DNA from 3 places in the Paenibacillus sp. 22594 genome. Region 3 is predicted to be linked to each of the others. Evidence: riboswitches for the same ligand, from Rfam matches in the RefSeq annotation. Region 3 holds a riboswitch; each other region holds the start of a gene.

Region 1 (10,584 bases), on a different contig from region 3:
CCATATTGGCTTACCTTTTCGGCAACTGCACGGATGAGTCCGCTACTGAACAGCATGCCTGTTTTGACAGCGTCCGGTGTAAGATCGGTTCCGATGGAATCAAGCTGTGCGGTAACGGCATCCGCTTCCAGTGGATATACGCCTTGAACACCTAAGGTGTTCTGTGCGGTAACCGCAGTAAGCGCGGACATGCCGTATACCCCCAGCTCCTGGAAGGTTTTAAGATCGGCCTGAATGCCAGCCCCACCCCCGGAGTCGGAACCGGCAATTGTCAATGCTTTGAATATTTTATTCCTTGTAGGCTCTGTCATCGCAAGGTCTCCTTAGGTGAAGCTGTTATCATTGTTCCAGACGCTTTATGCGGGAGCGCTCTGCGTATACTTCCGGGGTAACGAGAGCCAGCTGATTCAAGAACTCGATCTGGAAGCTGCCTACTCCCAGTTGGCGTGACCGATTGGCCGCAATTTCAGCGGCAACTCCATAGAAGGATAGAGCTTCTACTGCCGCTTCCAGCCAGGCGCCGCCGCTTGCTGCCAGGAAAGCGCCAACGACTGCACTGAGCAGGCAGCCGGTACCGGTCACCTTAGTCAGGACAGGATGGCCATTGCTGACAACATAGGTAGTGCTGCCATCCGTAATGATATCCTCCTTGCCGGTGATGATCACCACACAGTTCAGCTTCAGCGCAGCTTTTACAGCCAATGCCACCACATCACCGTCTCCGGTGCCGGCATCCACACCTTTGATGTTCCAGCTCTCGCCTACCACATGGGCCACTTCAGCGACGTTGCCGCGCAGCGCGGTGATCTGCATTTGGTTGACCAGCCTATGAGTTACTTCAGTGCGGTAAGCAGTGGCTCCGGCACCTACGGGGTCAAGGACAACCGGCACATGATGACGGTTCGCTGCCTGTCCGGCAATTCGCATTGAATCAATGGCATAGTCGTTGAGCGTACCGATATTTAGCACTACAGCACCAGACATAGCGGCAATATCCGCGACTTCTTCATGTGCATCCGCCATAAAAGGTGATGCCCCAAGTGCCAGCAGCCCGTTCGCACTGAAGTTCGCAACCACGATATTGGTAATGTTATGCACCAGCGGATTGCTGTCCCGCACTTTGGTTAAGTAAGACATGAGTATTCCTCCTGAAATTTTTGTCAGCCTTGATTCTATGAAATCACTTCGTACAAAACTCGCTCCGGAAGCGTAGACTTAGTTATATAAGCATTCCTAAATTCTCAATTACAAGTTAATAAAAGCCTCTCCGGTCTTTACCTCGCCATTCAGCAGCCCGTTATCACTTAGCCAGGTCTGTACCTTATCCCACGATGCAGGGTCCTGATAGCCAAACGGCTCACTGCCAGCGTCCATCAGGGGCAGCAGCAGCTCCAGGCTCTTGGACTCGATGTCCTTGTCGAGGGGGGCGGTGGCATCCTCGTGAGCGAGCAGAAGGTCAAGCGCCTCCTGCGGGTGATCCGCAACGAATTGCTGTCCTTTACGTGCAGCCTGGATAAACTTCTGGATGTAGCCTTCAGAATTCTGCAAACCCAAGTCGCTGGCGACCAAGACAAGCTCATAGTAATCGGGGACGCCGTAATCGGTTGGATTCAACGAAATGACCGGATGGCCTTCCTTTTCCAGAATCAACTGCTCATGGTTAATAAATCCGCCAATAATGCCATCGACACGCCCGGTTGTAATGGCTGGAATAAGGTCAAAACCCACATCGGTCAGGTTTACTGCTCCAGGATCTCCGCCATCGCTTTTGACCATGGTTTTCAGCATAGCTTCATAGAGAGGGATCGAAGAGTATCCGGCATTTTTACCTTCCAGGTCTTTTGGGCTCTTGAGCCCGCTGTCAGCCGGAACCATCAGATGATTTAGCGGATGTCTGACGATCGCAGCAACGGACTTCACCGGAATCTGCTCACCCCGTGCCATCAGCACCTGCGGCTGGTAGCTTAGGGCCAGGTCAACTTTACCTGCGGCTACGAGCTTCAGGGCATCATTGCTGTCAGCGGGCATTTGGATATCCACAGCAAGCCCTTCGTCGGCAAAATAGCCGTTCTGCTGGGCGGCGTACAGGAAGGAGTGGACTGCGTTCGGATACCAGTCGAGCATAATCGTTAGCTTGTGGGGCTGCCCGCCTTGATCCGCTGATGCAGAACTGGCTGGAGACTTATCATTGCTGTTCCCGCAGCCTGTCGCAGCAAGTCCCAGACACAGAAATAGCAATAACGGGACTAGATGGAGTTTCCTTTTTCTAAAGGGAGGTTCAGAAGGGATCAGTTTCATCGATGAATGCCTCTTTTCTGCAAAATAATTTTTTCGAGCAGCACAATAAATAGAAACAGAATGATTCCGAGTGCAGATAAAAGAAATACAGAAGCGAACATTTCCGCACTTTGCAGATTGCCCGCCATCCGGCGGCTGAAATAGCCGAGTCCCCGGCTGCCGCCCAGCCATTCCCCGATCGTCGCGCCAATGACGCAGTAGACCATAGAGAGCTTGAGACCAGAGAACAAAGAGGGCAGTGCAGGCGGAATCTGGGTCTTTCGCAGAATTTGCCAGCGGGTCGCACCGAGTGTGAGCAACAGTTCTTTGTACATAGCACCACTTTTGCGCAGACCGTCAAAGGTCCCTACTACCACCGGGAAAAAGGCAGTGAGGAAAACCACTGCAACCTTGCTCCATAGGGTATAGCCAAACCACATAATAAAAATGGGTGACAGCGCGATCAGCGGAATGGTCTGACTGATCACCAGCAAGGGGTATAGCGCCTTTTCGAGTGGAGTGAACATGTGCATTCCAGTACCCAGCAGCATGCCGCAGGTTGCCGACAGAACAAAGCCGAGCAAAACCTCCTGCAGAGTAGCAGGGAAATGTTCTCCGAAAAGCAGTTCTCTCTGCTCCATGAGTGCCGTCCATATAGCCGTTGGAGCCGGGAGAATGAATGCTGGGACAAGCTTCAGTCGCGCAGCGCTCTCCCAGCCGGCAAGAGTGACCAGTACCAGCAAGGCAAAGGGGCCATATTCGCGCAGAAAGGTTCTGCTAATAGATACTCTCATGCAGCCTCCGCTCCAAATTCTCCCGCAAAGTAATGAAATGCGGTTCATAGTTCATCCGGTAATGTCTGGGCCGCGGGATATCCACCGAGAATTCCTGTACACCGCCGCTGCCTCCAGACATCAGGTAAATCCGGTCACTGAGCAGCAGCGCCTCCTCTAGATCGTGGGTGATGAACAGAACCGTTTGCTTAAGACTGCCCCATAATTCCAGGAGCCAACGGTGCAGTTCACGCTTGGTTATGGCATCCAGTGCTCCAAAAGGCTCATCGAGCAGCATCAGCTCATTTCCGGCGGCAAGGGTGCGGAGCATAGCGATCCGCTGACGCATCCCCCCGGACAGCTCCTGCGGGTAGAGCCGCTCTGTACCTTCAAGTCCAAACCGGTCGAGCATTTCACGGATATTCTTTACAGCATCTGCTTTGCTGCTCTTTCGCTTCAGCTCCCAGGGCAGCAGGCAGTTGTCCATCACGGTTCTCCAGGGCAGCAGCAGATCCTGCTGCGGCATATAGGCGACCTGGCCCAGACGCGACGATGGATCGTCAGAGATCATACCGTGAACTTTGAGTTCGCCATCTGTATGCCTAAGCAGACCGGCGATGATTTTGAACAGGGTGCTTTTTCCGCAGCCGCTGGCACCGACAATGGAAATGAATTCGCCCTGGCCGATGTTCATTGAGAGTCCACTGAATACCGGAGTCTGCGGCGAAGCGCTGAAAGCATAGGACAGGTTAGTGATTGAGATCATATTCGTATGTATTAAGCCTCCTTTCATTGGCGACGCATCTGCTTCCGGGACTGCGGAAGCACAATAAAGACCCATCCGTCTCCAGGGGAGGCAAATGGGTCTGAAAGGTTCAGGCAGTAGGCGTGAAGCGGCACTGCTGATCGTTTCTGTTCCACTTCCCTCCGCTGGTATGATCCAGATCAGGTTCCAAGGGTCCGAAGCTTAAGGCTTCGTCTCAGTCATTAGACTCCCCTAGTGAAATAGCAGGTCAATATTATATTCGCAACTGCTAACTAATATAGCATATTCCAGAATGTTGTCAAAAGAAAGTGTGCTCAGGACCGCTGTAGTCCAGTTACGAATAGGGTTAGAATCCCTTCCAGGATATCCTTTTTGCCCGACCCGTGAAGCTTCTGCTGATAGAGATAGAGATCAGGGCTGAGGACCGCGATCAGAGAAGTTGCGGCAAAATGGGGATCAATAGCAATCAGCTTGCCATCATCTGCAACCCGCTTCAGACGCTCGGCCATAACTGCGTTCAGCCGCTGGAAAATCGGATGTTCAAACTGGGTGAGCTGTTTTTTGCCCGTGAATTCAGACTTGATCATCTGCAGTAGCTCAGCATGCTGGTCTATAAATTCCACAACCTGTTCAATACTGCTCCGCAGCTCTTCAATGGAGCTGTCTGCTCCAACAGAGGATTGGAGCTCCTGCTCCAATCGGGCAAGAAAACGTTCGGAGCTGGTGGAGAGCAGGGCAGAGCAAATTTCACCTTTGTCCGTGAATCTGCGGTAGAGCGAACCCTGGCCGATTCCTGCCCGCTTGGCAATGCCGTACATACTGACTGCTTCCAGACCGTTCTCAGTAAAAAGCTCTCGGGCAGCTTCAAGAATACGCTGGACATAAGGGTCCTGATTATTCCGGGAGGAGGATGGATTTGATTGTGGTGTTAGGTTTGAGGATGGATTGCTGCCTTGTTCTCTCGGGTTCATGACAGGCTCCTTTCAGAAATACAGCATATATTTACAGGAAATAAGTGAACTCCATTGACAGACCGGACAATTGTCCGTAGACTAAAAAATGTAACAACGGACAGTTGTCCGTTCAGAGATATATTATATCGATTAAGTTGTGCTGCGGTCAATGAGTCTACCTGCGCAGTTCAATTCAGGAGGAGATAGAGAATGGAGCAATCGCTGAAACCGGAGGCCGATTTTCGCCTGTCAAGCATTCTGGTTCCGCTGCTGGCCATCATTGCCGGTGTATTCATGGTGGTGCTCGACAGTACGGCTATGAATGTGGCTTTGTCAACGCTGGTCAAGGATTTTAATACGGATCTAAATACATTGCAATGGATTGTGACCGGGTACATGCTGGCCCAGGCCTCGGTGATTCCGTTGTCCGGCTGGCTGTCTGACCGTTTCGGAGCCAAGACAGTTTTTCTAACGGCAGTTATCGTATTCACTATGGGTTCTATTCTCTGTGCAACACCAAGCCGTGCAGAATGGCTGATTGCCTTCCGTGTCCTGCAGGGTCTGGGCGGAGGTTGTGTGCTTCCTGTCGGGATGGCATATGTGTACAAGCTGGCACCGAAGAACAAGGTAGGCGTAGTCATGGGGATCATGGGTATACCGGTGCTGTTTGCTCCGGCTATCGGTCCTGTGCTGTCCGGCTGGCTGGTGGAGTATCATTCCTGGCGCTGGATCTTCCTCATAAATATTCCTATCGGGATCATCTGTCTCCTGATTGGTTCGCGCAAGCTGCCGCAATCGGAACGCAGCCAGGTGCCCGGGATGGATAAGCTTGGGATGATTCTTGGGCCCCTTGCCTTTGCTTCTCTGTCTTACGGGGTGAGCCAGGGAGCGGACAGCTGGACTTCGGACAAAACACTGATCGGTTTATCCCTGGGTGCCGTGGCTTTAATCGCTTTTGTCATTGCTGAGTTTCGTTCGGAGACACCGCTCCTGGAACTTCGTATTCTTCGCTCGGTAGATTTCAGCACAGGGATTGTTGTACAATGGATTGCACAGTTCGGCTTGTACGGTGCGCTGTTCCTGCTCCCGCAGTTTCTGCAGCAGGCCCGCGGCTTCGGGGCATTTGATACGGGTCTGACGCTACTGCCCCAGGCGATTGCTTCTGGCCTTATGATGCCCATTGCCGGGATTTTGTTCGATAAGATCGGAGTACGCTGGCTGGTGGTTTGCGGACTCAGCCTTGTATCGGGTGCTTTGTACCAATACTCTCATGTGGATCTCACCACACAGAGCAGGGACCTGATTCTGCCGCTGATCATGTGCGGTGCAGGCATGGGAATGATGGTGATGCCAATGAATACACATCTGCTCAACAAGGCGCCAAGTCATCTGGTTAACCGGGTCACTTCCTTGACCAATTCCATGCAGCAGGTGATCAATTCTCTGGCTGTTTCCACACTGGTAACCATCTTGACTTCAAGAGCAGCAACGCGCGGGGCTGAAATGCAAGAGGCTGCGGCTGCAGCTGGCAAGAGCGCAACAGGAGCATCACCCGAAGCATTGAAGCTGGCTACACAAACCGTTCTTGCCAAAGGGTTTGATGACACTTTTCACATTATGATTTTTGTTGCCTTGGGCGGTGCTCTGCTGGGCTTGCTCCTGCGGAGAGGCCGCAGAGGCGGGGAAGGCGACTCAAAGTCAAAGGTGCAGCCTGAAATGATGCATGGTTAGTTTATGTAAGTGTAGTCAAAAGTTAAATAACATAATGTTTAGTTCAAATTTCTCCGTTCAGCATTCAGGTGCTGCGGGGATTTTTTTTTAGCATATGCTCTATAAGGACTGCGAAGTTGTTTCCACTTTTTGTACCTGATTTCACTGGGGAATTTAACATGTTTTGGGGTAAGCTATCCTAATACCGGCATGCTTAAGATAAGGAAAATAGCGGTTCAAACGCTTACATCATAATTCCGATGTTTATTATCGGAAAAAGTATTGACTCAGCTGACGTGAGGGTGTTACTATTCAACTTGCCGGTGAACAGCCGGTACATACAGAGAATGAGACGAGAGGGGTTATCTATCTATGAAAAAACTTAATCTGACTATCCTATTGCTGCTTACAGTGGTGCTGCTAGCAGCTTGCGGCAATAATAACAATAATGCCGGAGGCAAAAATTCAGCAGCGGAGTCTTCGGCAGCACCCACTGAAGGAGCTGCCGCGCCTGCGGAACAAAACAGCCTGGAGGCCATCAAAGCCAGCGGTAAGCTGCGTATTGGGACCGAGGGTACCTATGCACCATTTACCTTCCATGATGCTTCTGGCAAGTTAACCGGCTTTGACGTAGAGATCGCTGAAGAGGTTGCCAAGCGGCTGGGAGTAAAAGCGGAATTTTTCGAAACCCAGTGGGACGGCATTTTTGCCGGTATGGACGCCAAGCGCTTTGACGTTATCTTTAATGAAGTTTCCATTACCGACGAACGCAAGGTGAAGTACGATTTCTCGGAACCTTATATTGTCTCCAAAGCTGTGCTGATCGTTGGAGAGAAGAATGAAGATATCAAGACCTTCGCTGATCTGAAAGGCAAGAAAGCCGGCCAGTCTATGACCAGTAATCTGTCCGATATCGCACGTGAGAACGGAGCGGAAATTGTGTCAACCGACGGTTTTAATCAAGCCATTGATCTGCTGACCTCAGGTCGCATTGATGCAACCGTGAATGACGGCCTGTCCTATCTGGATCTGAAGAAGCAGAAGCCGGATGTGAAAATCAAGGTTGTTGACGAAATTGCAGAGGGCTCTCAGAGTGCGGCTGTCTTCCTGAAAGGCAACGACGAACTGGTAGCCGCTGTAAGCGAAGCTCTGGCAGCTATGAAGAGTGACGGTTCGTACCTGAAGATTTCCGAGAAGTATTTTGGCGCTGACGTTTCCAAATAATAACAGGTAGACGAGGGCGGCCGAGGCCGCCCATAGTCTAGAGAAGGATGTCTGATCTATGGATGACCGCAAAATACAAATTTTCCTTGATTCCATGCTGCCCCTGCTCAAAGCCGGGGTGGCTTTTACCATTCCGCTGGCAGTCGTTTCATTTATATTGGGGCTTCTACTGGCTATATTGACCGCACTGATCCGCCTTTCGCCATGGACCTTGCCGAAGCTGATCGCTCGCTTTTACGTTTGGATTATTCGCGGCACGCCTCTTCTGGTGCAGCTGTTTATTATTTTCTACGGTTTGCCGGCGGTAGGCATCATACTTGATCCTTTTATTGCTGCTACGATAGGATTCACGCTCAGCGTGGGCGCGTATTCCTCCGAGATTGTGCGGGCCGCGATTCTGTCCATACATAAAGGCCAATGGGAAGCAGCATTCTCTGTCGGAATGACACGGGGACAGGCGCTGCGCAGAGTCATTCTCCCTCAGGCGGCACGTGTTTCGGTTCCACCGTTGTCCAATTCTTTTATCAGTCTCGTTAAGGACACTTCGCTTGCAGCGACAATCACTTATGTGGAAATTTTCAAAACAGCGCAGCAGATTACGGCAACCACCTATGAACCTCTGCTGTTATACTGTGAAGCGGCTTTGTTCTATCTGCTGTTTTGTTCCGTGCTATCCGTTCTGCAAAATCACCTGGAGAAGCGGCTCGACCGTTACTCGGCGAGATAAGGAGGAGTCCCCGTGATTGAAATTCGTGACTTGCATAAATCGTTCGGCCCCCTCCAAGTGCTGAAGGGTGTAGACCTCACCATTGAACACGGCAAAGTACTTGTTATAATAGGCCCTTCCGGATCTGGAAAAACAACCCTGCTGCGCTGCTTCAATCTGCTGGAACAGCCTGACCAGGGAAGCCTGGCACTGGCTGATCTGAAGCTGAATTTCACAGCCGGCGGCAAAATCCCGCAGCGTTCGATACTTGCGCTCCGCCAGCGGACCGGAATGGTCTTTCAGTCCTATAATTTGTTCCCGCATATGACCGCATTGGGGAATGTGATGGAAGGTCAGGTTACCGTTCAGAAACGTTCCAAGGAGGAAGCCCGCAAGAAGGGCATCGAGCTGCTCGCCAAGGTTGGCCTTGCAGACAAGGTGGATGCTTACCCGCATCAATTATCAGGCGGGCAGCAACAGCGTGTCGCTATTGCACGGGCGATGGCCGTGGAACCTGAAGTGCTGCTGTTCGATGAGCCCACATCGGCACTTGATCCTGAGCTGGTAGGCGAGGTATTGAAGGTAATCAAGCAGCTTGCCGCCGAAGGCATGACGATGGTCATTGTTACCCATGAGATGAAATTCGCCGCAGATGTGGCCGATCAGATTATATTAATGGATGACGGTGTGATCCTGGAGCAGGGGACACCGGCTGAAGTGCTGGAGCATACAACGAATCCGCGCGCGCTGCAGTTCCTGAACCGGCTTAGTGGTGAGGACATCTAATCTGGTTATTAACAAAAAAAGGCAGTCCGGAAGAACGTCCGGGACTGCCTTTTTGCTTGCGCCAATGGGGTCTACTTTGTAGTTTAGCTTTGTGGAACAATATCCGTTTTGGATTTCAGGTATTCCAGAGCATTATAGAGCATAACAGCTGCTTCAGCCCGTGTAATTTCACTTTTCGGATTGAACTTGCCGCCTTCATCCAGAGTGTTGATCTTGTATTTTAGCGAGCGCTGAATGCTGCCCTGGAAAGACGGGTTCAAGGCATCCGCATCAACGATGTCGGTAGGGACAATGTTGATCATCGGCAGATTGCCCACTTTTTCTATACCCTGAATAAGAAGATTTGTGAATAATTCTTTGGTCATTGGCTTTGCAGGGTCGATATCCGCAGGAATTTCAATCCCGTTATAGTGAGCGTTGATAAAAGCTTCCGCGTACCAGGCGTTGTCTTTGACCTTGGTGAACGTGCTGCTGGCGAGCGGCGCCTTGTTGAAGTCGATAGCCGCAAGGCTTAGCTGAAGGCCGCCTGAGATGAACTGTATGCCCTGAGCGGTGGTTACTTTAGAGCCTGGAAGGAACTGGGTGTCGGAGATGCCCTTGATCAGGCCTTGATCCTTTAGGGAAATGATTTTCTCTTTGCCGGTAACGCTGTCAATATCCTTGAAACTGCTGTCAGCGGCAAAGATGGGTCCGGCGAGTGAGAAAGTAAGAAGCGATACACTGGTGATCGCTGCAAAAGCGCTCTTTTTGAAGTTCATATTGATCTCCACCTCTGTCTATAGGATTTAGGCCGCTTGGCCTTATTCAACTCCTTAGACGCGACAGAATATGGAAAGGTTGCAGACCGCTAAATTTAGTCTACGGGAATATAAATAGTGATGCGCATGTGATCAGGAAATGACGAGTTCACCACATCCGTGATTTCAAAGTCGGGCCCTTCCCGACGTTCATAACCGGAATTTTGCAGCCAGGTTCCATAAATATAGTTGCGGGTCGTTGCAGTGAGTGAGGCGGGTCCATAAGCTTTGAACATCGCATACTTTCCTGCGGGGAGAACCAGTTGGGCATAATTCCCGTCCGGCAATTCTGCACTTTCCGTTACTGCCTCACCTACAATGAAGGAGAAGTCGCCGTTGTCCTGATAATCACAAGAAATGCCGTAGGACATTCCCGGAGAAACCTTATCCGGTATAGGCAGAAACCGTCCGTTTCGTCCAAAATCATCGTAGAATCCGGGAATATCAGCATAGTGGCCGTCTCCGTTCAGGCTGGTTTTGTATTTATAGCCGATTATAGGGGTGTGTTCAAGCTGAATCATGGTTGGTTTGTCCATTCGTTCTACATCTCCTTCGGTATTTTTTTGCAGCTCCAGAAAGTTGATCTTGTGCT
Region 2 (10,584 bases), on a different contig from region 3:
CAAGTTGCCGCCTGCTTCCGTCAAAAAGCGGTTGCGGTCATGATTGTCGATAAAGGTAACCATATGGTTCGCATTTCCGTTGTAATAAGAATCCTGAGCGAGCGTGCTTTTGATGTTGGAATCAAAGGACTGCCCGTAAGCAAAACTGTTCAGCACCGAGAAGAACATAGGGAAATCAAGCATGCCCCATTCCTTGTTGTTGCCTACCCAGCGGGAGACAAATTCGGCGTTGCCGTCAAAGTTCTCACCAAAGGTATTCACGCCTAAAAGATTCTGCAGTTCACCGATGTCTGTCGGCTTGACCAGCTTGGCAGCATCCACGCGCGCTCCGTCCGCACCCGTATAGTCAAACCAGCCTTTAATAGAATTAAATACAGCCTGTTTGGCGGCAGGAACGTCAAAGTCGATATCATCCAGCCCGCCAAGATCGTGATTCTCTAAATAATCCTGAGCCCATTGATCGTATCTTCCGTCTGCCAGCGACCAGTTAATATCACCATTATGGTGATACCAGGCCGGATTATTAAAAGGCGCCGCAGGCTGCAGACCTGCTATATCATAATACGCCTGACTGCCCAGCATATAGTCCCCAATATGATTCGGCACTACGTCGATAATCACCTTAATGCCAAGCGCATGGGCGGAATCCACCAGTTCCTTAAGCTTCTCTTTGGTTCCAAAGTAAGGATTGGCCTTATTGGGATCCTTTACGTTGTATCCGTGGTAGGCTGTGTTTTTTCCTGTACCGTTGTTATCGCGGTTAGTCATCTGCGGTTCTGCCACCGGAGAAATCCAAATCGCGGTATATCCCATGTTATGAATATAAGGCAGTTTGTCGATAATACCCTGCCAGTCTCCGCCTTTCATGTAGCGAAAATCATCCTCGGAAGCTTCTCCGTAACGGATAGCGGCACCAGTGGCATTATTAGAGGTATCCCCATCATTGAAGCGGTCAACCATAATCTGGTAGATCGTGTCATTCTCAGTAACAGTACCAATGCTCGCTGCTTCAACCTCTGCGGCTGGCAGCACAAACAAGTTAGCCGTAATGGACAGAACAATTGACGTGATTAATGCCGGAATAAGCCATAGCTTGCGTTTCATTCCTCATCTCCCTCTCATAAGAGCGCATATCGAACCATACTGCCTGTGAATACCCTTCCATCACTTGCAAGACGATGCTGCGGACAAGGAAACCGGTTTCCCTCATAAAAATTACCATGGCTATGTATGCGTTGTCAAGTATTATAATTAGCGTCCGCTGACGGTGATCTCCTGGCTTTTGTCCCAAGGTGACTCGTCCCTGCCCCAGAAAAAACAAAATTACTCTGGCGGGGGAAGTCAAAGGCACTTCTACCTTTCATTTCCTCAAACAACCCTCTTCGGGCGAAATCAGAGGCACTTTTACCTTTCTTTTCCTCAACACAGCCCGCTCTGGGGGAAATCAGAGGCGCTTTTACAATTCATTTCCTCAAATAGCCCACTCCGGGGGGGAATCAAAAGCACTTCTACCTTTCTTTTCTTCAAACAGTCCACTCCCGGCGAATGCAAAAAGCCCTCCCCCATCAGCAATGGAAGAAGGCTTGCGGAATATCTATAATCTAGCTTCATTTCACAGCTTATTTAAAAACCGGTTCCCTGAACTGCGCCAGCTTGGCTGCAGAATCCTTTTCCACATCTGCATGCAGACTGTTGCCGTGCGCGTCCATGGTCACAATGGCTGCGAACCCGTCCACTTGTAAATGCCACATGGCCTCCGGAATCCCGAACTCCATGAAGTCGACGCTGTTCACCTTCTTAATGCACTCCGCATAATACTGCGCCGCGCCGCCAATGGCATTGAGGTAGACACCGCCATGCTCCTGCAGCGCCTGTAATGTCTTGGGACCCATTCCGCCTTTACCGATCACGGCACGAATGCCGAATTTCCGCATAATATCACCTTGATACGGCTCTTCACGAATGCTGGTAGTCGGGCCTGCCGCTTTTACATGCCAGCCTGCATCGTCCTTCAGCATGACCGGGCCGCAGTGATAGATCACCGCCCCGTTCAGATCCACCGGTGCATCATGATCCATCAGATACTTGTGGAGCGCATCGCGCCCGGTATGCATCTCTCCTGACAGAATAACTACATCTCCCACCCGAAGACTGCGGATATCTTCCTCACTGATCGGAGTAGTCAGCCGGACCTCACGGGATTCTCCAGCAGCTGCTGCCGCTTGCTCCCCGGCCGGATTCGCTGCTGCTTCAGCAGCCGAGAGCACCGCAGGTGCTGCAGTAATCGTGGCATCCTCTGGAACAACACCGGAGCCTGCACCGTCTGCAGCGGCGCCAACAGCCTCAAGCACAGCAGCAGGTGCAGAGCTATCTTCCGTCTCTACGGAGATTCCCGTACCGCTCTCATACAGCCATTCCTGAATCGTTCCGGCTGCCGGATCAACCAGGATGCCCTGGCGGCGGAACGCCCAGCAGTTATAGGCTACGGAGACGAAAAAGCTGGCCGGCAGCCGGTTCATTACACCAATCTTGCAGCCCAGCAGTGTGACTTCACCGCCAAAGCCCATCGTACCGATACCCAGTTTGTTAGCATTCTCCATAATATAGTCTTCAAGCTTGGCCAGATCCTGTATGGGATTCACATCCTCCACCTTGCGGAACAGCTGTTTCTTGGCAAGCTCATACCCGGTGGTACGGTCCCCGCCAATGCCGACGCCGATGAAACCGGCACTACAGCCCTGGCCTTGTGCCTGATATACCGAATGAAGGATGCATTTGCGGATGCCGTCGAGATCACGGCCTGCTTTGCCAAGGCCCTCCAGTTCCGCAGGCAGGCTGTACTGAATGTTCTTGTTCTCGCAGCCTCCGCCCTTCAGAATCAGCCGCACCTCTATGCTTTCTTCTTCCCACTGCTCAAAGTGAATCACCGGAGTCCCTGCACCCAGATTATCCCCGCTATTCTCACCCGTCAGCGAATCTACGGAATTGGGGCGCAGCTTGCCATTCTTCGTCGCACGGATAATGGCGTTATGGATATCCTTCTTCATCTCGATCTGATTCACACCCACAGGTGTATGAATGATAAAAGTCGGCATCCCTGTATCCTGACAGATTGGAGATACCTGGAGCTCAGCCATGCCAATATTCTGCGCAATGGTAGTGAGCGCGAGGCCGGAGCGGGTAGCCCGGTCCTCCAGAGCACGTCCCTTGGCTACTGCCCGGCGTACATCGCCCGGCAGGTTTGTTGAGGTTTCCACGATCAGATCATACACGCTGTTTTCAAAATGCTGCATCTTCAGTCCAGCTCCTCTCCATGCGTTCGCGGTTGTCCAAACTCTGTTACAATTAGTTTTATCATAACATATTAAACCACGCATGAAAGGGGTTACGTAAAAATTGAATTACCATTTTTCAGCCTATTTGTACCGGCTTCAGTATATCCAGCGCTGGAGCCTCATGCGAAGCACCGCACCGGAGAACGTGGCGCAGCACTCGTTCCAGGTTGCCCTGCTGTCCCATATGCTCTGCTCCATCGGCAACGTCCACTTCGCCCGCTCGCTGAATGCCGACCGTGCGGCCGCAATGGCGCTGTTTCACGACGCCACTGAGGTCTTCACCGGCGATATTGCTACGCCGGTCAAGCACAACAATCCGCGTCTGCTGTCCAGCTTCCGCGACATGGAGCGGGTCGCCGCCGAACGGCTGAAGGGGATGATTCCGCAGGAGCTTACTTCTGTCTACGCACCGCTCCTGCAGCCTCAGGACAGTCCTTCCGGCTCCGAGGATGCCCTTTTGCTGCGTTATGTCAAAGCTGCAGATCATCTCGACGCTTATTTGAAATGCGTCTGGGAGGTCGCTGCAGGCAACCGTGAATTCGCAGCAGCCAAGGTGCAGACCGCAGCCAAACTGCGCGGTCTTGAAATGCCGGAGATGGAATACTTTCTGATTCATATGGCTCCCGGCTTCGAGATGTCCCTGGATGAGCTGTCCGCCGGTTCAGACGGAGGACAACCGGTGGATGGCGCGGACCACATGTTATAAACAATGGGCTCCTATGATCGGACCCGTAGGAGCCTCAATCAAATTCTAATCAGTGGATACAGAACGGGCTGCTTCATGCAGGAATAGCACCAGAGTTCCATAAGATTTAAGATTTACGCTCTACTTGGACCAACATTTCAGTAATCTTTTTCAACCTAGTGCCTTGCTTCTTGGTTTCAGGTTTCTAATAGCAGTCCTGCAGACAGCTACGGACCCTAAAGCCGTTATTTTCTCTGGAGGATACATCTAGTAGGGCTAACGGACTGTATCGCGCTTATCGCCCCTCTAACAGGCATTTTTCGGGTGAATCTCCGAGAATAACTGCACTCTAGTCCGTTAGCTGGGCGAAACCATGGCTTACGCTTGATATAAGAGCTCCTCAGTCCGTTGCAAGGCAATGGGCTGCCCCTACTCCAAAAGAAGAAAACGGTTCGCTTGATGATTCCATTCATGGAGATTGATGAACGCCACCGGATCTTCTCACACTCTCCAGCCTCGCCAGATTTCCTGCATGCTTTTCTGACAATTAGCACCTTAGCACTTTAGCACTCTTGCCACGGCAACCCTTATTATGCCTGTAGCTTCAGCAGGTCCCAATCCTTGAAGACAGGCTGCAGGCCGGCCGCCTGAAGCATATCCGTGATCTCCTGCACATTCCGTTCATCCGAGATTTCGAATTGCGGAGTCCCGCCATCCTGGGTGTGTCCCCCTACTTCGGTGGAGACACCTGCCGACATTTTGGTGATCCCAAGATGGATCAGATGATCCCGCAGGGAGGCGGGCTCCCGGGTGGAAAGGGTTATGCCGGAGCGCGGCAGAAACAGGCGATACGCCAAAATAATCTGCACCAGCGCACGGTCGGTGACATCGCTGTCCGGGTTGAACTCGCCCAGATACGGACGAAAGCGCGGAGCGGATAAGCCGATTTCGCATTCCGGATATTTGTCCTGCAGATAGCGGGCATGCATCGCGGTCATGAAGGCTTCCTGGCGCCAATCATACATGCCCAGAAGAGCACCGATGTTGACAGAGCGGAAACCGGCCTGACAGCCCCGTTCGGGGGCATCCAGACGGTTGCGGTAGACTCTTTTGGGACCTTTCACATGCAGCTTGCGGTAGGTTTCCTGGTGGTAGACCTCCTGATACAGGGTCAGCCCGTCCACTCCCGCTTCCCTAAGCTCCCGATACTCTTCAGTGGACAGCGGGTTCACCTCAATACTGACAGAAGAGAAGTACTCATGCAGAATTTCTACGCATTCCTTCACATATGTGGCCGGACTCTCCCTGCGCGATTCCCCGGTCAGAATCAGAAGATGGCGCAGGCCCGTGGAGGAGATTGCTATAGCCTCTTGTCTGACCTCCTCCAGAGTCAATCTTTTTCGCGGAAAATCATAAATCGAGCTGAAGCTGCAATACGTACAGTGATTCACACAGAAATCAGCCAGGTACATCGGTGTGAACAGCTGCATCACATGCCCAAAATGCGTACGGGTCAACCGCTGCGCTCGCTGAGCCATCTCCTCCAGACAAGATTCCGCAGCCGGAGACAGCAGGGCCTGCAGGTCTTTTTCATCCAGACGATCCTTGAGAAGCGCCCGCTTCACATCCTCCACCCGGTACTCCCGCCACAAGCTCTCGTAAGGCAGTTGCTCCAGACGAGTCAGTGGTTCAAAAAAGCTCATGTTACTCCCCCATTTCCGTTAGCTTGTGAGTCACTTCAGAAATCCGGTCAAAGGCGAAGACGCGACAGCCGTCTCTTCCACTGGACCGAGTCCAGCCAAATAAGCCTTGCGGCCTGCAACTACCGCCTCGCGAAAGGCTTCTGCCATTAGCAGCGGATCACGGGCGGTAGCGATTGCCGTATTGAGCAACACAGCGGATGCGCCAAGCTCCATCGCTTCTGCCGCTTCGGAGGGGCGGCCGATACCGGCATCGACGATCACCGGAAGATCCACCTCAGAGATGAGAATGCGCAGCAGCTCTTTGGTGCGCAGGCCGCGGTTCGAGCCGATGGGTGAACCCAGCGGCATAATGGCGGCGGCTCCCGCTGCTTGCATCCGCAGCGCGGCTGAGAGGTCCGGGCTCATATAGGGCAGCACTACGAAGCCTTCTGCGGCCAGTATTTCCGTAGCCCGGATAGTCTCCAGGTTGTCCGGCAGCAGATATTTCTGATCATTGATGACCTCAATCTTGACCCAATTACCAAGGCCGGCGGCTCTGGCCAGTCTGGCGATCCGCACAGCTTCCTCGGCATTGCGCGCACCCGAAGTATTCGGAAGCAGAGTCATATGGGAAGGAATATGGCTAATAATATTGTCCTGGCTCTCCGGATCTACACGGCGCAGGGCAACCGTGATCACTTGTGAGCCTGAAGCTGAAACCACCTCGGGAATAAGTGTATTGCGGCTGTATTTGCCGGTGCCGATGAACAGCCGGCTCGATAACGTAATGCCGCCAATCACGAATGGATCTAACATGAACTCGCCTCCTGTAATGAAATTCGACAGCGTGAAAATAAATTCTTATATTTTATGATAGCCTCACGGCATCAGCCCCCGCCCACAAAATGCACCAGCTCCAGCCGGTCGCCTTCACATAATGCCACCGCCCCGTAATGCTCCTTGCTGACAATCTCACCATTTCGTTCCACGATCACAAGCCGAAAGCTCCATTCAGGCCGGTTTAACAGATCGGCAACGGTCCGGCAGTCTTCCGCAACTACTCCGGGTTTGCCATTGATGATTAGATTCATGCCTTCTCACCTCCTTCACGTGGTCACCCACGGTACATTCAAACACACAGATCTTACGACTCCTGGAGCGCCAACCAGTAAGCACGGGCAGCAGCTACAGGGTCATCCGCTCCGCAAATGCCGGACATGACCGCAATCCCGGCAGCACCGTGACGGATCACCTGACCTGCATTACCAGGCTCCACCCCGCCGATAGCAATCAGTGGAATGCGGGTGCTACGGACCGCTTCCTCCAGTAGCGCCAAACCGCGCCCCCGCTGACCGGGCTTGCAGCCAGTAGGGAAAATATGCCCGAACAGGCAAAAGTCCGCCCCTTGCCGGCCTGCTTCAGCGGCTTCTGCCGCGGAGTGCACTGACCTTCCCAGCCGGAGACCGGAAGCGGCTGCACGGGCTGCTGCAGGCGGCAAGCTGTGCCAGGCTAGCTGGACAGCACCTGCACCGGCGGCAAGCGCAACATCCAGCCGATCATTGATGACCAGACAGGATGCGGGGATTCCTGCACGCATCAGCTGCTCTGCCATGCCCAGCAGCTCCAGGGCAGACCGGTGCTTTTCCCGCAGATGAATATAGTCCACGAGCGGATGCACAGCGGCCGCCAGGCTGACGAACCGCCCCGGCTCCAACTTCCCATCAGAGATCAAATGAATTTCCGCCAATTCTTCACCTCCTGCTCCACTCTTTTGCGACAAACGGGCAACACAAAAAAACCGCCCCCGCGATAGGAGGCAGTCATAAATTTGTACAGGAATACGGGTGTAAGAAATACAACCCCGCTGCAGTTCATTCATTCTCCGCTTTCCTACGCTGGTTTTAACCAGATCAGGTTCAAAGGGTCCGAACGTCACGTTCGTCTCAGCCTTGCGGCACCCCTAGGGACAATTGCTGTATTCAGTTGCTGACGTGGTTCATATTAACATATTATTCCTCGGAAAAGCTATCCCTTTTACCGAAAGCTTCACTGCTTGCAAGGGACATAAAAAAGAGCAGACCGCATGGGCCTGCTCTTGAACCGTTATATTTTCCGAAACCGACTGGCCGCACAGTAACTTCTAGCCGTTGACAATTTCCCCGCCGTTAACATGCATTACCTGACCGCTGACATAGGATGAATCATCCGAGGCCAGATAGACATAGGCTGGCGCCAGCTCTTCCGGTTGTCCCGGACGCTGCATGGGCTGTGTACCGCCGAACTCGCTGACCTTTTTGGCATCAAATGTGGATGGAATCAGTGGTGTCCAGATCGGACCCGGAGCGACAGCATTCACACGGATACCCTTTTCCGCCAGATTCATCGACAACGAGCGGGTGAAGCTGAGAATCGCGCCCTTGGTGGACGAATAGTCCAGCAGCTGCGGACTGCCGCGGTACGCGGTAATCGACGTCGTGTTGATGATTGTGGAGCCCTTTTTCAGATGCGGCATAGCTGCCTTGGTCAAATAGAACATAGAGAAAATATTCGTACGGAACGTCCGCTCCAGCTGCTCGGAGGTAATATCCTCGATCTTGTCCTGCGGATGCTGCTCGGCCGCATTGTTGATCAGGATGTCCAGCTTGCCCAGTCCCTCCACCGCCCGGTTGATCAGATCCTGGCAGAACGCTTCTACGCCGATGTCACCGGCAATCAGAATACACTTCCGTCCCTCCTGCTCCACTTGGCGTTTGGTCTCTTCGGCATCGGAATGCTCATTCAGGTAGGAAATGACCACATCCGCACCTTCTTTGGCAAAATGAACGGCAACCGCCCGTCCAATACCGCTATCGCCTCCCGTAATGAGCGCCGCCTTACCCAGCAGTTTGCCTGCCGCCTTGTAGCTGGAAGTTTCAAATTCAGGGCGCGGATTCATCTCGCTCTCGATACCGGGCTGATGATCCTGCACCTGGGGAGGCAAGGTTTTGGTAGTCTGCTTATTTTCTGGCATGATCCATTCTCCTTTCGCTGTGTACCTTTTGTTGAAGTAACCACATCGTATTAGGATGGCTTATGCATCATCAATTATACAATCGCTTTCGTTATGTTACTTACCACACTTCCCGGCTGTCCAAACAAAAATACAGTCGTTTTTGACGTAAAGGGCCGATATAATTTAGTGAAGTATAGATCCGAGATGAGATTCGGAGCGATTAACCCATAGGATAAGGAGGCGCATAAGTTATATGACCAGAAATGCACGGAGCATCATCGTCGCGGTCAAAGGAGTCATTTTGCATCAAGGCAGAATCCTGCTCGTACAGCGGGCAGCTGCAGATGTGATAGGAGCAGGCAGCTGGGAATGCCCCGGCGGAAAAATGGAATTCGGAGAAGGCCTGGAGGCTGCACTGGAGAGGGAGATTCAGGAGGAAACCGGACTCACGGTCACGGTGGAAAAGCTATTGTATGCCGTGTCCTTTCTGACCGATCCGGGCAGGCAACTCGTCATTATCACCTACTGGTGCCGGACCGATGAGAATAGAGTGGTGCTCTCCGAAGAGCATGCAGACTATAAATGGTGTACCCGTCAGGAGCTTCAGGCCCTGCTCCCACCCGGGATACAAGCGGAATTTGAGAAAAGCAATGTGTTTTCGTCAGAGGATCTTTTATAAGATATGCAGGCCAGAATGCAGTAAAAGCCCGCCCCCTCGAACCAGGGGCAGGCTTGACGGTTTGGCGAATAATCACCCATACCAAGTGGAAACGGCTTGGCCGTCCTTTTAAGGGACGGAATCCGTTTCAGCGAGAAATAGAAGGATGATTTATAGCGTGAAACCTATAAATCCTTATATTTCTAGATAATGTGTCTATACACCATGAAAAACACCATTACGATCAGCACAACCATCAGCAGCAGGCTCATGGTGCGAAGCTTCGCGGTATGGTCTGACACATCACGGTTCTCGCGCATGCCGGCTGCAGCCAGACGCAGCGGCTTGCCCATGATGCCGCCCAAGGCAAACATCGCCAGCAGGAGTACAACCACGATAACCATCCAGGCTACGGTGTAATCCCCCTGAGAGATCATGTATCCGCCGGTCAGCAGCTGAATGACAAGACCATACTGGGCAAACCGGTTCAATCCGCCGATTGCGCTAAGCGTCCCTTCTTTGGCTGCAGCAGACAGCTTACCGGTGCCGCTCAGAATAAACGGAAGCACCAGGTAAAAGCCGACCGCCAATGTCCCGATCATATGTAAGAAAAAGAAAATACGGTCCATTGATTAACCTCCTCACTTTTCGCTGTGATATAAGTTACATTCTTATTATACCCAACCCCGCCGTTCATGAAAAGAAAACCCTCATTTCCATTCAAGAAATGAGGGCTTGTGACCACTGGAAATCATACCATAACCACTGAAGTTACCGCACGTACAGAATCTGCTGACTTATCCAGAGCTGCCTTTTCTTCCGCAGTCAGCTCCAGCTCGTAGATTTTCTCAATACCCTCGGCACCAAGCAGCGCCGGGATTCCCAGGAACAGTCCGTAATAACCATATTCCCCTTCCAGCAGGGCAATGACGGGAATAATCCGTTTTTTGTCCTTCAGGATCGCTTCGGCCATTTGCACCAGAGATGCTGCAGGAGCGTAGTAGGCACTGCCATTACCGAGCAGGCTGACAATCTCCCCTCCGCCAACGCGGGTACGCTCTACAATATCGGCAATCCGCTGCGCAGGAATCAGCTTATCAATCGGAATGCCGCTGACACTGGAGTAACGGATCAGCGGAACCATATCATCACCGTGGCCACCCATCACGAAGCCGCGCACATCCTCTACAGAAACATTAAGCTCTTGAGCAATGAAGGTGCAGTACCGCGCG
Region 3 (10,584 bases):
CCATCCATTATGATTGCGACAGCGACACTCTGCTGTTGAAGGTGGTACCGGAAGGGCCAGCTTGCCATACAGGGGAAACTTCCTGTTTCTTCCGTGAGCTCCCGCTGAGCCATCCGGCAGCAGCAGGCAGCGTTAAGGGACCAACTGCCGCGACTGCCTCGCAGGGGCTGAGCGACAGTGAGCGTTTTGCCGTTCTCGGGGAGCTGGAGCGGGTGATTGCCGAGCGGGAAGCAGAACGGCCGGAAGGCGCGTATACAACCTACCTGTTCGATAAAGGTGTTGATAAAATTCTGAAAAAAGTGGGCGAAGAGGCCTCGGAAACGATCATCGCCGCCAAAAATAAAGACAATGCCGAACTGCGCCTTGAAGTCAGCGATTTGATCTACCATCTGCTGGTGCTGCTGCAGGAGCGCAAGCTTCCGCTGGATGAGATTATGGAGGAACTGAGCGCCCGCCATGAACGGCCGCGCCGTGATTAGGAAGGAGCCTTCAGCATGCGTATTGATTACCATACCCACCATGAGCGCTGTGGACATGCAGTAGGAACCCTTGAACAGTATGTGCAGCGGGGTATTGAACTGGGGCTGGAGCAGCTCGGTTTATCTGATCACCTGCCGCTTCTTCATGTAGACCCGGATACCTACTATCCAGAGATGGCGATGCCGTTATCCGAGCTTCCCCGCTATGTGGACGAATGTCTGAACCTCAAGGAGCGTTATCGCGGAAGGATCGAGCTGCGTGTAGGACTGGAAGCCGATTATATCGAAGGCTATGAGGAGCAGATCCGTGAGCTTTTGGCACCGTATCCCTGGGACTATTTGATCGGTTCGGTGCATTTTCTCCGAGAATGGGACATTACGGATTTTCGCCAGACGCATGGCTGGGAAGGTCAAGATGTGATGGAGGTTTACCGCCGGTATTATGATGCTGTACGGAAGTCGGCGTTATCGGGATTATATGATATTATAGGACATATGGATGTTATCAAACGGTTTGGCTACGGTCCACAGACACCGGAGGGTAAGGCCAAGGTGCGGGGGATGGAGCTGGAGGCGCTCGGGGCGATAGCGGGCAGCGGCATAGCGATGGAGCTTAACGCATCAGGGCTTACCAAGCCCTGCGCGGAGATGTTTCCCGCTGAGCATGTGCTGCAGCAGGCTTTGAAGCTGGGCATACCGCTCACCCTGGGCTCTGATGCCCATGATCCAATGAAGCTGGGAGACGGCTTGCAGGAAGCCCGCAGCTTGCTGTGGCACACCGGTTTCCGCGAATTGGCTGTGTTTGAGGGTCGTGTCCGCACAATGGTTCCGTTTGAACTATAAATTTTGATCCCCAGGAGGGTACTATGCATCATCATCAATTGCGTATTTTTTCCGGTTCGTCGAATCCGAAGCTGGCCGCTGATATTGCGGAGCGTCTGGGCGCACCGCTGGGCCAGATTAAGCTGACCCGCTTCAAGAGCGGCGAGATTTATGTGCATTATGAAGAGAGCATCCGGAACTGTGACGTATTTTTGGTGCAATCCCTCGCTCACCCCATTAATGAGCTGTTCGTAGAGCTGCTGGTCATGATTGATGCGGCTAAGCGGGCGTCGGCAAGAACGGTAAATATTATTGTGCCTTACTACGGCTATGCCAGACAGGAGCGCAAATCAGCGCCGCGCGAGCCGATATCGGCTAAGATGGTTGCTGATGTGCTTACAACCGCCGGAGCTACCCGTGTGATTACAATTGATCTGCATGCGGCGGCTATTCAAGGCTTTTTCAACATTCCGGTAGATCACTTGACGGCACTTGATCTGATCAGCGGATATCTGAAGGTTAAAGGCTTGTCCGACCTGGTTGTGGTGTCTCCCGATGCAGGCCGTGCCTCCATGGCAGAGAAGCTGGCTAGCCGTCTGGACTCGCCATTTGCTATTATGATCAAGAAGCGCCCGGCTCACAATGAATCGGTGATTACACATGTGATTGGTGATGTAGAGGGACGGACGCCTATCATTATCGAGGACCTGATCGATACAGGCACAACGATTGTGAATGTGGTGGAAGGCCTGAAGGAGCGCGGGGCGAAGAACAGCATCGTTTGTGCTACTCATGGCCTTTTTTCGGGGGATGCACTAAGCCGTATGGTCCACCCCAATATAGATGAAATTGTCGTTACCGATTCCATTGCACTGCCAGATGATCATTCCAGCCGGTTCACTGTGCTCTCCGTAGCACCTATGCTGGCTGAAGCCACACGCATTATTATTGAAGGCGGTTCTATTGATAAGCTGTTCAGAGACGCGGGGATTTAATTCCTGTGTCTTTTTTATATTAGGACAAGAGCCAAACCAGATTGAACAATCAGGGGGCTTGAATGGCTTTTTGAAGCTTTTTCCTCCTGTGGAGTCCCTTCCAATCTTGAGAATCCCCCTGTCACATGTGGTATACTGTGTGAAGACAGTCGGGACCAAAAATGGAAACGACGGCACTTAGGTGGGAGTCCGGGCAGGTGTTTGCTGCCGCTCTCCTATTTTTCGTGAGGATAAGGAAGCTTACAAAGGGAGGTGCCTTGCTTCCATGATTGAGAGAACTTCAGAGAATAACGCGGTGAATGGTAACGTGATTCCCGTCACTCTGGATGCCAATTTTTTCTTTGAAAGAGCCGTACGGTCATTGGACCGCTTTCAATATGATAAGGCATTGAAGAATTTTCGCAAAGCTGTTGAATATGAGCCGGAAAACCCGGTGAATCATTGCAATATGGCGGGTATATTATCCGAGATGGGGAAATACGAGGATTCCAACGACATCTTGACTCATGTTCTGGAAGAGATTGATCCGTCTATGACAGAGTGCCACTTCTATATGGCTAATAACTACGCTAATATGGAAAACTTTGAAGAGGCGGAGCGCAGTCTTGTGACCTATCTGCAAGAGGATGCAAGCGGTGAGTTTCTGGCCGAGTCCGAAGAGCTGATGGAACTGCTGCAGTATGAGCTGAATCGGCCCGCTCCGCTAGTCCGGATCCGCAGCCGGGAAGGTGTGGTGGAGCATGACAGAGCCCGGAGTCTTTTGGAGGAAGGTAAATTCCCGCAAGCGGTAAAGCTGCTTGAAGAGATTGTCCTGAATATTCCGGACTTCCTGGCGGCGCATAACAATCTGGCTCTTGCCTATTTCTATATGGGCCGCTTCGCCAAAGCCAAGGAATGTCTTGGCGAAGTGCTGAAGCAGGATCCGGGCAACCTGCATGCTCTCTGCAACATGGCGATTTTCCTGCAATATGCTGGCGATCAAGACCAGCTTGCGGGATTGGTGCGTATGCTTGAAGCGACAGTGCCTTTTCATCAGGAGCATGTTTTTAAAATGGCGACAACGATGGGCATACTGGGCAAGCACAAAACTGCATATGGACATTTCCGCCGTCTGCTGAAGGATGAAGAGGTTGGCGGTGATGCCGGTTTGTACCATTATTGCGCGGCGGCGGCCAGCAACAGCGGGCTTCATACTGAGGCTGTACGCTGCTGGCAGATGGCCGCCAGGCTGGACCCGGAATCAGCAGTGCCGAAATTTTTCCTGTCCCAGATGCAGCTGGCACAGTCAGAGGGCAGGCCGCTGCCTCCGGTAAGCTATAATTATCAGCTGCCTTTTCAGGAGCAGTTGAAGCAGTGGAAGAACAATACGAACAGCTTCACGGAAGAAGTACAGAATAATCCACTGCTGCGCGCTTCGTTCTTTTGGGCGCTGCGCTACGGTGATGCCGGCACGAAGCTCCAGGTGACAGAAGCGCTGCGCTGGATTGAGGACGATGAAATATCCGATGTTCTGAAGGGAGTCTCGGAGCAGGAACCGCTGCAGGAGGCTGCGCTTCTCAGTCTGCAGCGGCTGATCGGCGGCAGTCCGGAGGAAAGTGTAATCCAGAGGGCCGTTCAAGAACCGGTTGTGCCAGGCCATAAAGGGCCGCCAGAGTGGAAAGAAGATTGGCAGCGGATTATAGATCATATGGCTGCTGTGATGGACCGGAGATTGGATGCCGCCCAGAAGAGGGATGCTGAGCTCCTTTGGAAGCAGTTCATAGCCCGCCTCTACCCGGATGTCCCCTTGTTCCGGCATGCAGAGGGCTGGTGTGCGGCTCTGGAATATTTAACTGCCAAGCTTCATGGTCATCCGGTTACCTACCGTGAGGCTGCCCAGCATTACGGCGTTTCCGTCTCCATGGTAAGCCGGTACGCACGGCGTATTCATCAAGCATGCGGGTTGACGCAGGACGGGGCGGCAGCAGACATTTTGCCGCCATTTACGGAAAATATCTGACCCTAAGGAGGACTTGCTAATGTACAAAACAATTGTAATCGGAACAGGTCCGGCAGGATTAACTGCTGCGATTTACCTGGCACGTGCTAACCTCAGCCCCCTTGTTATTGAAGGATTGCAGCCAGGAGGACAATTGACTACGACGACAGAGGTAGAGAACTTTCCTGGTTTTCCTGAAGGTATTCTAGGTCCGGATCTGATGGATAACATGCGCAAGCAGGCAGAACGCTTTGGGGCTCAATTTAAAAATGGTTGGGTGGATTCTGTGGATTTCTCGCAGCGCCCTTTCAAAGTAACCGTGGATGGTCTGGGTGTACTGGAAGCAGAGTCGGTGATTATATCAACTGGTGCTTCGGCAAGATACCTGGGCATACCGGGAGAGCAGGAGAATGTCGGACGTGGGGTTAGTACCTGTGCAACCTGCGACGGTTTCTTTTTCCGCGGTAAAAAGATAGTCGTGGTCGGCGGCGGCGATTCCGCAATGGAGGAAGCCAGCTTCCTCACGCGGTTCGCTTCCAGCGTAACCCTGGTCCACCGCCGTCCGGAGCTGCGCGCTTCGAAGATTATGCAGGACCGGGCGCGGGAGAACAGCAAAGTAGCCTGGGCACTGAACCGCACGCCGCTTGAAGTGACCCTCGGGGATACCGGGGTAAAGGGACTTACCGTCCGTAACAATGATACGGGTCTTGAGGAGCTCGTGGAAGCAGATGGCGTATTTGTCGCTATCGGCCATACACCGAATACCGCTTTCCTGGGCGGTCAGATTACTACGGATGCCAACGGCTACATCGTTGTGAATCCGGGGACAACCGAAACCAACATTCCCGGCGTGTTCGCTTGTGGGGATGTTCAGGATACCCGTTACCGGCAGGCAATTTCCGCTGCAGGAACCGGCTGCATGGCTGCTATGGATGCCGAGAAATATCTGGAAGGCGCTATGGTACATGACTGGAGCGAAACGCTGGATAAGTAACGACAATGCTGGTTAAGCAAATTTTTTGATTGACAACATATACCTTCTAAATTAGATTGTATGTAATTAGATAAGATACCCACTAGGGGAGCCTGAATAGGCTGAGACGGGGAAATTGAATTCCCGGACCCTTGAACCTGATCTGGATCATACCAGCGTAGGAAAGTGGAGCCGGACCTTTTTTGAGCACAGCCGTATTGGGCTGTTCATGAATAAAGCCGCTCCAGGTGGAGCGGCTTTTTGCTGCGTGCTGATCTTATCTGAATGGCTCACAGAGCGATGAGGAGGAGATAAGAATGTCAAATTCATCAAAAAAGGAACAAGTCGATCTTTCGGGATTTCCCGCAAGCCGTAAGGTGTATGTAGAGGGCTCGCGTCCGGATATTCAGGTTCCGATGCGTGAGATCCATCTTAGCCGGACCGAAGGTGTTGCGGGGGAAGAGGACAATGCGCCGCTACGTGTCTATGATACCAGTGGTATTTACACCGATGCCGCTGAAGATACCGATGTTCGGAAAGGGTTGCCTCCGCACCGCTTAAGCTGGATTGCGGAGCGCGGGGATTCAGAGGAGTACGCCGGGAGAACCGTTCAGCCCGGAGATTCCGGATTAGCTGCAGACCGGACGTCGGCAGAAGGGTTCGCTGGCTTGAAGCGAAATCCTTTAAGAGCACGTGAGGGCCGCAATGTCACCCAACTGCATTATGCGCGGCAGGGGATGATTACACCGGAAATGGAGTTTATCGCGATTCGCGAGAATACCCGGCCTGAATTTGTAAGGGATGAGGTCGCTGCCGGACGGGCCATTATCCCGGCTAATATCAACCATCCTGAGAGTGAGCCGATGATCATCGGCCGTAACTTCCTGGTTAAGATCAACGCGAACATTGGGAATTCCGCCGTCTCATCTTCCATTGAAGAGGAAGTGGAGAAGATGAGATGGGCGACCCGATGGGGTGCCGATACGATTATGGATCTCTCCACTGGTGCAAAAATTCATGCCACCCGCGAATGGATTATCCGCAACTCACCAGTACCGATCGGCACAGTGCCGATCTATCAGGCGCTGGAGAAGGTAAAAGGAATAGCCGAGGATCTGACCTGGGAGCTGTACCGCGACACGCTGATTGAACAGGCGGAGCAAGGTGTGGATTACTTTACCATTCATGCCGGGGTGCTGAAGCGGTATATCCCGCTTACTGCCGGAAGAATGACCGGAATTGTGTCCCGAGGCGGCTCCATCATGGCGGCCTGGTGCCTTGCACATCAGCAAGAGAACTTTTTATATACACATTTTGAAGAAATCTGTGAGATTATGAAGACTTATGATGTGGCCTTTTCCTTGGGAGACGGACTGCGCCCGGGCTCCATCGCCGATGCCAATGATGAGGCTCAGTTCGCTGAGCTGGAGACGCTTGGGGAGTTGACAGCCGTCGCCTGGAAACATGATGTTCAGGTGATGGTCGAAGGTCCGGGGCATGTGCCGATGCACAAGATCAAGGAAAATATGGACAAGCAGCTCGAGCTCTGCCAGGAAGCCCCTTTCTACACCCTAGGTCCGTTAACCACGGATATTGCCCCGGGTTATGACCATATTACTTCGGCGATTGGCGCGGCGATGATCGGCTGGTTTGGGACAGCGATGCTGTGCTATGTTACGCCCAAGGAGCATCTGGGGCTGCCTAACAAGAATGACGTGCGCGAAGGAGTTATCACCTACAAAATTGCTGCTCATGCTGCAGATCTGGCTAAAGGCCACCCGGGTGCCCAGGATCGGGACAATGCATTGTCCAAGGCTCGGTTCGAGTTCCGCTGGCGTGACCAGTTCCATCTGTCGCTTGACCCAGAGCGGGCGCTGGAGTACCATGATGAGACTCTTCCTGCCGAGGGTGCCAAAACAGCGCATTTCTGCTCCATGTGCGGTCCCAAATTCTGCAGCATGCGCATTTCGCACGATATCCGTAATTCGTTCAGACTGAGCAAAATGCTATAACTGGAACGGGCTTTATAAGAGGCTGTTTCCCTTGCTGTAACAGGCGGAGGAAGCAGCCTTTTTCTATATCCATGAGTTGGCATACAGGCATGCCGGCAACAAAAGCGGGGCCAATTCATTTCTGCTTTGCAATGAATAGTTGCAGGTATATAAGTTTATAATTTAGTGACTGCAATCACTCTTCGGCCCTGTACCCTATGCTAAGCTGTTGTTGAGAAAGGTTATCAATTGGCATGAAGCTAAGCTGCAGGAGGAGAGTGCAATGAGCAAACACCTTAACATGGATGAGTCCATATTCGAGCTGGTCAGTCGTTATCCGGAGGCCGTAGACATTATGGTTGAGCTGGGTTTCCGCGATATTACGAAGCCTGGCATGCTGCAGACGGCGGGCCGGTTCATGACCTTGTCTAAAGGAATCACAATGAAGAAAATGGATCGCGAAATCGTCCGGCTGGCTTTTCAGAGCCATGGCTTCGAGATTATTGAATAGATCGCTGAGATTAACAAGTGGAATAGAGAAGGGGAGAGAACGATGAGCGAACTGATTAACAACCGTGAAATGGATATTCCTGAGCAGACACGCCGCCAAGCTATGCTTAAGGAGATTATTAAGGAATTGCATGCCGGAAAAAGTGTAGAGGAAGTCAAAGCGCGTTTTGCAGAAGCGGTAGGTGATGTTACGGTAGCAGAAATTTCCGCGATGGAGCATTCCCTGATGACGGAGGAGGGGATTCCTGTAACGGAGGTACAGCGCCTATGCTCTGTGCATACGGCCATTTTTAAAGGCTCAATCCAGGAAATTCACCGTTCTAACAAGCCAGAGGAGCAGCCGGGACATCCTGTCCACACCTTTAAGCTGGAGAACCGTGAGATTGAACGGCTGGTGAACTTCCGCTTGCAGCTGCATGCCGATAAATTCCAAAGGAATGACAGCGAAGAGATGATTTTCAAACTGCTGGAGGATCTGAGCCTGCTGCTGGATCTCGACAAGCACTACAGCCGCAAAGAAAATCTACTATTCCCTTACCTTGAGAAATACGGCATTTATGGACCAACCAAGGTAATGTGGGGAGTGGATGATGGTATTCGCGGCATGATTAAACAGGCAAAAGCGGCGCTCAGTGCGTACAACGGGGAAGCTGCGGAGCTTGGAGCTCTTCTGACGAACATTATCCAGGAAGTAAATGAAATGATCTTTAAGGAAGAAAATATTCTGCTGCCGATGGCGCTCGATAAGCTGACTGAAGATGAATGGGTCAAAATCGCCCGCGAAAGCGACGAAATTGGCTTCTGTCTAACTGCACCGGAGCAGGAATGGATTCCTGAGCGTGCCGCAGAACCGGAGGGAGCAGCCGTGCAAGCGGAAGAAGGAGAGGGAGAAGGAGGATTATCGCCGCAAGGCTTTATCCGCTTCGAGACAGGCCTGCTGTCGCTGCATCAGCTGGAAACAGTGCTGAATCATTTGCCTGTCGACCTGACATTTATTGATGAAAATGATGTGGTCCGTTACTTCTCGCATGGAAAAGAGCGGATCTTCGCCCGGACTAAGGCTGTCATTGGACGCACGGTGCAGAACTGTCACCCGCCGCAAAGTGTGCATGTCGTTGAGAAGCTGCTGGAGGATTTCAAGGCGGGCCGCAAAGACGCGGAGGATTTCTGGATTGCCATAAAGGATAAATTTATCTACATCCGTTATTTCGCAGTACGTGACGAAGCGGGCAACTACATGGGCACCCTTGAATTTACCCAGAACATCGCCCCGATCCGCGCACTGGAGGGACAGAAACGGATTTTGTCGGAGTAGCCGTCTAGAATCAAATGCCCACCGGCCATCACCTTACGTTTAAGCTGATCCATCCGCCCCTTGCCGCATTGGCAAGAGGCTATTTTTATACCAGACCCCTCATATGGCCGGGTGTGTCGCCTTTCCTTGACCGCAGGGGTACCTTCTATTATAGTGGGTACGTAGGATTAACTATTTTAGCATAGAAAAAGGTGGCTTGTTACATGTCTGAAAGTATCTACGTTGGCGTGGATTTAGGTGGAACCACGATTAAGGTTGGAATCTGCAATGCCGAGGGGAACCTGCTGCATACTTTTGAGGGACCTACGGGGACTGCGGATGGCGTCGATGCCGTCATCGATAATATCGAAAAGTATGTGCGTCAGATTGTGGAGGAATCCCCGTACTCTTGGGATCAGCTTGCCGGTGTAGGAGCGGGCCTGGCCGGGTTTACGAATATTCGTGAAGGAATCATCATCCTTGCGCCTAACATAGGTTTTAGAGATGTGCCGATCCGCTCCATTCTGGAGGGTCGTTTGAACAAGCCTGTCAAAATAGACAATGATGCCAATGTGGCTGCGCTGGGTGAGGCATGGAGCGGAGCGGGACGTGGTGTGGAGAATTGTGTCTGCTACACGCTGGGCACGGGTGTCGGCGGCGGTATCATTATTAATGGCAAGGTGTATCAAGGTTTTGCCGGCCTTGCGGGCGAGCTTGGTCATATTTCCGTAGTGCCTGATCTGGAAGCTATCCAATGCGGCTGCGGTAATATGGGTTGTTTGGAGACCGTCTCCTCTGCAACGGGTATTATTCGCATGGCAAACGATGCGGTTAGCCGCGGCGACCGCACTTCCCTGTCCATGGTGGAGAAAATTGCCGCCAAAGAAGTATTTGATGCAGCCAAGGCCGGAGATGAAGTCGCTCTGCGAATTGTGAACCGTGCTGCGTTCTATCTGGGTAAATCCATGGCTGCTGTCGCAGCGGTGCTTAATCCAGAGGTATTCATCGTTGGGGGCGGTGTCTCCAAAGCCGGAGATATTCTGTTTGAAGAGGTTCGCCGCGTGTTCGCGAAGCTGGCCCCGGCCCCACTGCAGACCGGAGTGACCATCGTGCCTGCCGAGCTTGGAAATGATGCGGGTATTATTGGCGCTGCAGGTCTTTTGCTGCGTTCTTAAGCAGATGGAATTATTCATATACTATGTATAGGGAGGGGGCGCTTTGATGACCGAACTGGAACAATCACCGCCCGGTGGTGCCACCCTGATCATTATTACGGGCATGTCAGGTGCAGGCAAGACAATTGCCGTACAGAGCCTGGAAGATCTCGGGTTTTTCTGTGTGGATAATTTGCCGCCGGTGCTGATTCCCAAATTCGCTGAGCTGATAGAGCAGTCCAAAGGAAAAATCGCCAAAGTAGCGCTTGTTATCGATTTGCGCGGGAGAGAATTCTTCACAGCTTTGTCGGAATCACTGTCCTATATCAAAGATGAATCTACGATCGGTTTTGAAATTCTCTTCCTGGATGCAACGGATTCCGTACTG

Evidence for each region. Region 3 has a riboswitch for thiamine pyrophosphate ahead of thiC (phosphomethylpyrimidine synthase ThiC). Riboswitches for the same ligand answer to the same signal wherever they lie in the genome.
Region 1: another riboswitch for thiamine pyrophosphate. It lies ahead of ACTJKB_RS19980 (ABC transporter ATP-binding protein); the one in region 3 lies ahead of thiC (phosphomethylpyrimidine synthase ThiC).
Region 2: another riboswitch for thiamine pyrophosphate. It lies ahead of ACTJKB_RS05250 (thiamine phosphate synthase); the one in region 3 lies ahead of thiC (phosphomethylpyrimidine synthase ThiC).

Annotation. Positions count from the first base shown of each region.
Region 1 is NZ_JBQENA010000006.1:164,368-174,951, forward strand. Features, by position in the region: gene thiD (bifunctional hydroxymethylpyrimidine kinase/phosphomethylpyrimidine kinase) at 1-311, opposite strand, end outside; gene thiM (hydroxyethylthiazole kinase) at 340-1,155, opposite strand; gene ACTJKB_RS19970 (ABC transporter substrate-binding protein) at 1,246-2,298, opposite strand; gene ACTJKB_RS19975 (ABC transporter permease) at 2,295-3,071, opposite strand; gene ACTJKB_RS19980 (ABC transporter ATP-binding protein) at 3,055-3,816, opposite strand; TPP riboswitch at 3,956-4,059, opposite strand; gene ACTJKB_RS19985 (TetR/AcrR family transcriptional regulator) at 4,131-4,787, opposite strand; gene ACTJKB_RS19990 (DHA2 family efflux MFS transporter permease subunit) at 4,980-6,500, shown strand; gene ACTJKB_RS19995 (amino acid ABC transporter substrate-binding protein) at 6,852-7,703, shown strand; gene ACTJKB_RS20000 (ABC transporter permease subunit) at 7,762-8,430, shown strand; gene ACTJKB_RS20005 (amino acid ABC transporter ATP-binding protein) at 8,443-9,195, shown strand; gene ACTJKB_RS20010 (S-layer homology domain-containing protein) at 9,279-9,953, opposite strand; gene ACTJKB_RS20015 (AraC family transcriptional regulator) at 10,049-10,584, opposite strand, start outside.
Region 2 is NZ_JBQENA010000001.1:1,122,752-1,133,335, forward strand. Features, by position in the region: gene ACTJKB_RS05220 (carbohydrate binding domain-containing protein) at 1-1,104, opposite strand, end outside; gene ACTJKB_RS05225 (fumarate hydratase) at 1,620-3,293, opposite strand; gene yfbR (5'-deoxynucleotidase) at 3,397-4,041, shown strand; gene thiH (2-iminoacetate synthase ThiH) at 4,611-5,723, opposite strand; gene ACTJKB_RS05240 (thiazole synthase) at 5,754-6,518, opposite strand; gene thiS (sulfur carrier protein ThiS) at 6,590-6,793, opposite strand; gene ACTJKB_RS05250 (thiamine phosphate synthase) at 6,847-7,449, opposite strand; TPP riboswitch at 7,573-7,674, opposite strand; gene ACTJKB_RS05255 (SDR family oxidoreductase) at 7,843-8,712, opposite strand; gene ACTJKB_RS05260 (NUDIX hydrolase) at 8,948-9,373, shown strand; gene ACTJKB_RS05265 (hypothetical protein) at 9,556-9,981, opposite strand; gene mdh (malate dehydrogenase) at 10,104-10,584, opposite strand, start outside.
Region 3 is NZ_JBQENA010000007.1:399,663-410,246, reverse strand. Features, by position in the region: gene hisIE (bifunctional phosphoribosyl-AMP cyclohydrolase/phosphoribosyl-ATP diphosphatase HisIE) at 1-479, shown strand, start outside; gene hisJ (histidinol-phosphatase HisJ) at 495-1,322, shown strand; gene ACTJKB_RS22805 (ribose-phosphate diphosphokinase) at 1,346-2,296, shown strand; gene ACTJKB_RS22800 (tetratricopeptide repeat protein) at 2,562-4,295, shown strand; gene trxB (thioredoxin-disulfide reductase) at 4,315-5,268, shown strand; TPP riboswitch at 5,343-5,449, shown strand; gene thiC (phosphomethylpyrimidine synthase ThiC) at 5,565-7,259, shown strand; gene ACTJKB_RS22785 (DUF1858 domain-containing protein) at 7,522-7,749, shown strand; gene ACTJKB_RS22780 (DUF438 domain-containing protein) at 7,792-9,063, shown strand; gene ACTJKB_RS22775 (ROK family glucokinase) at 9,267-10,217, shown strand; gene rapZ (RNase adapter RapZ) at 10,264-10,584, shown strand, end outside.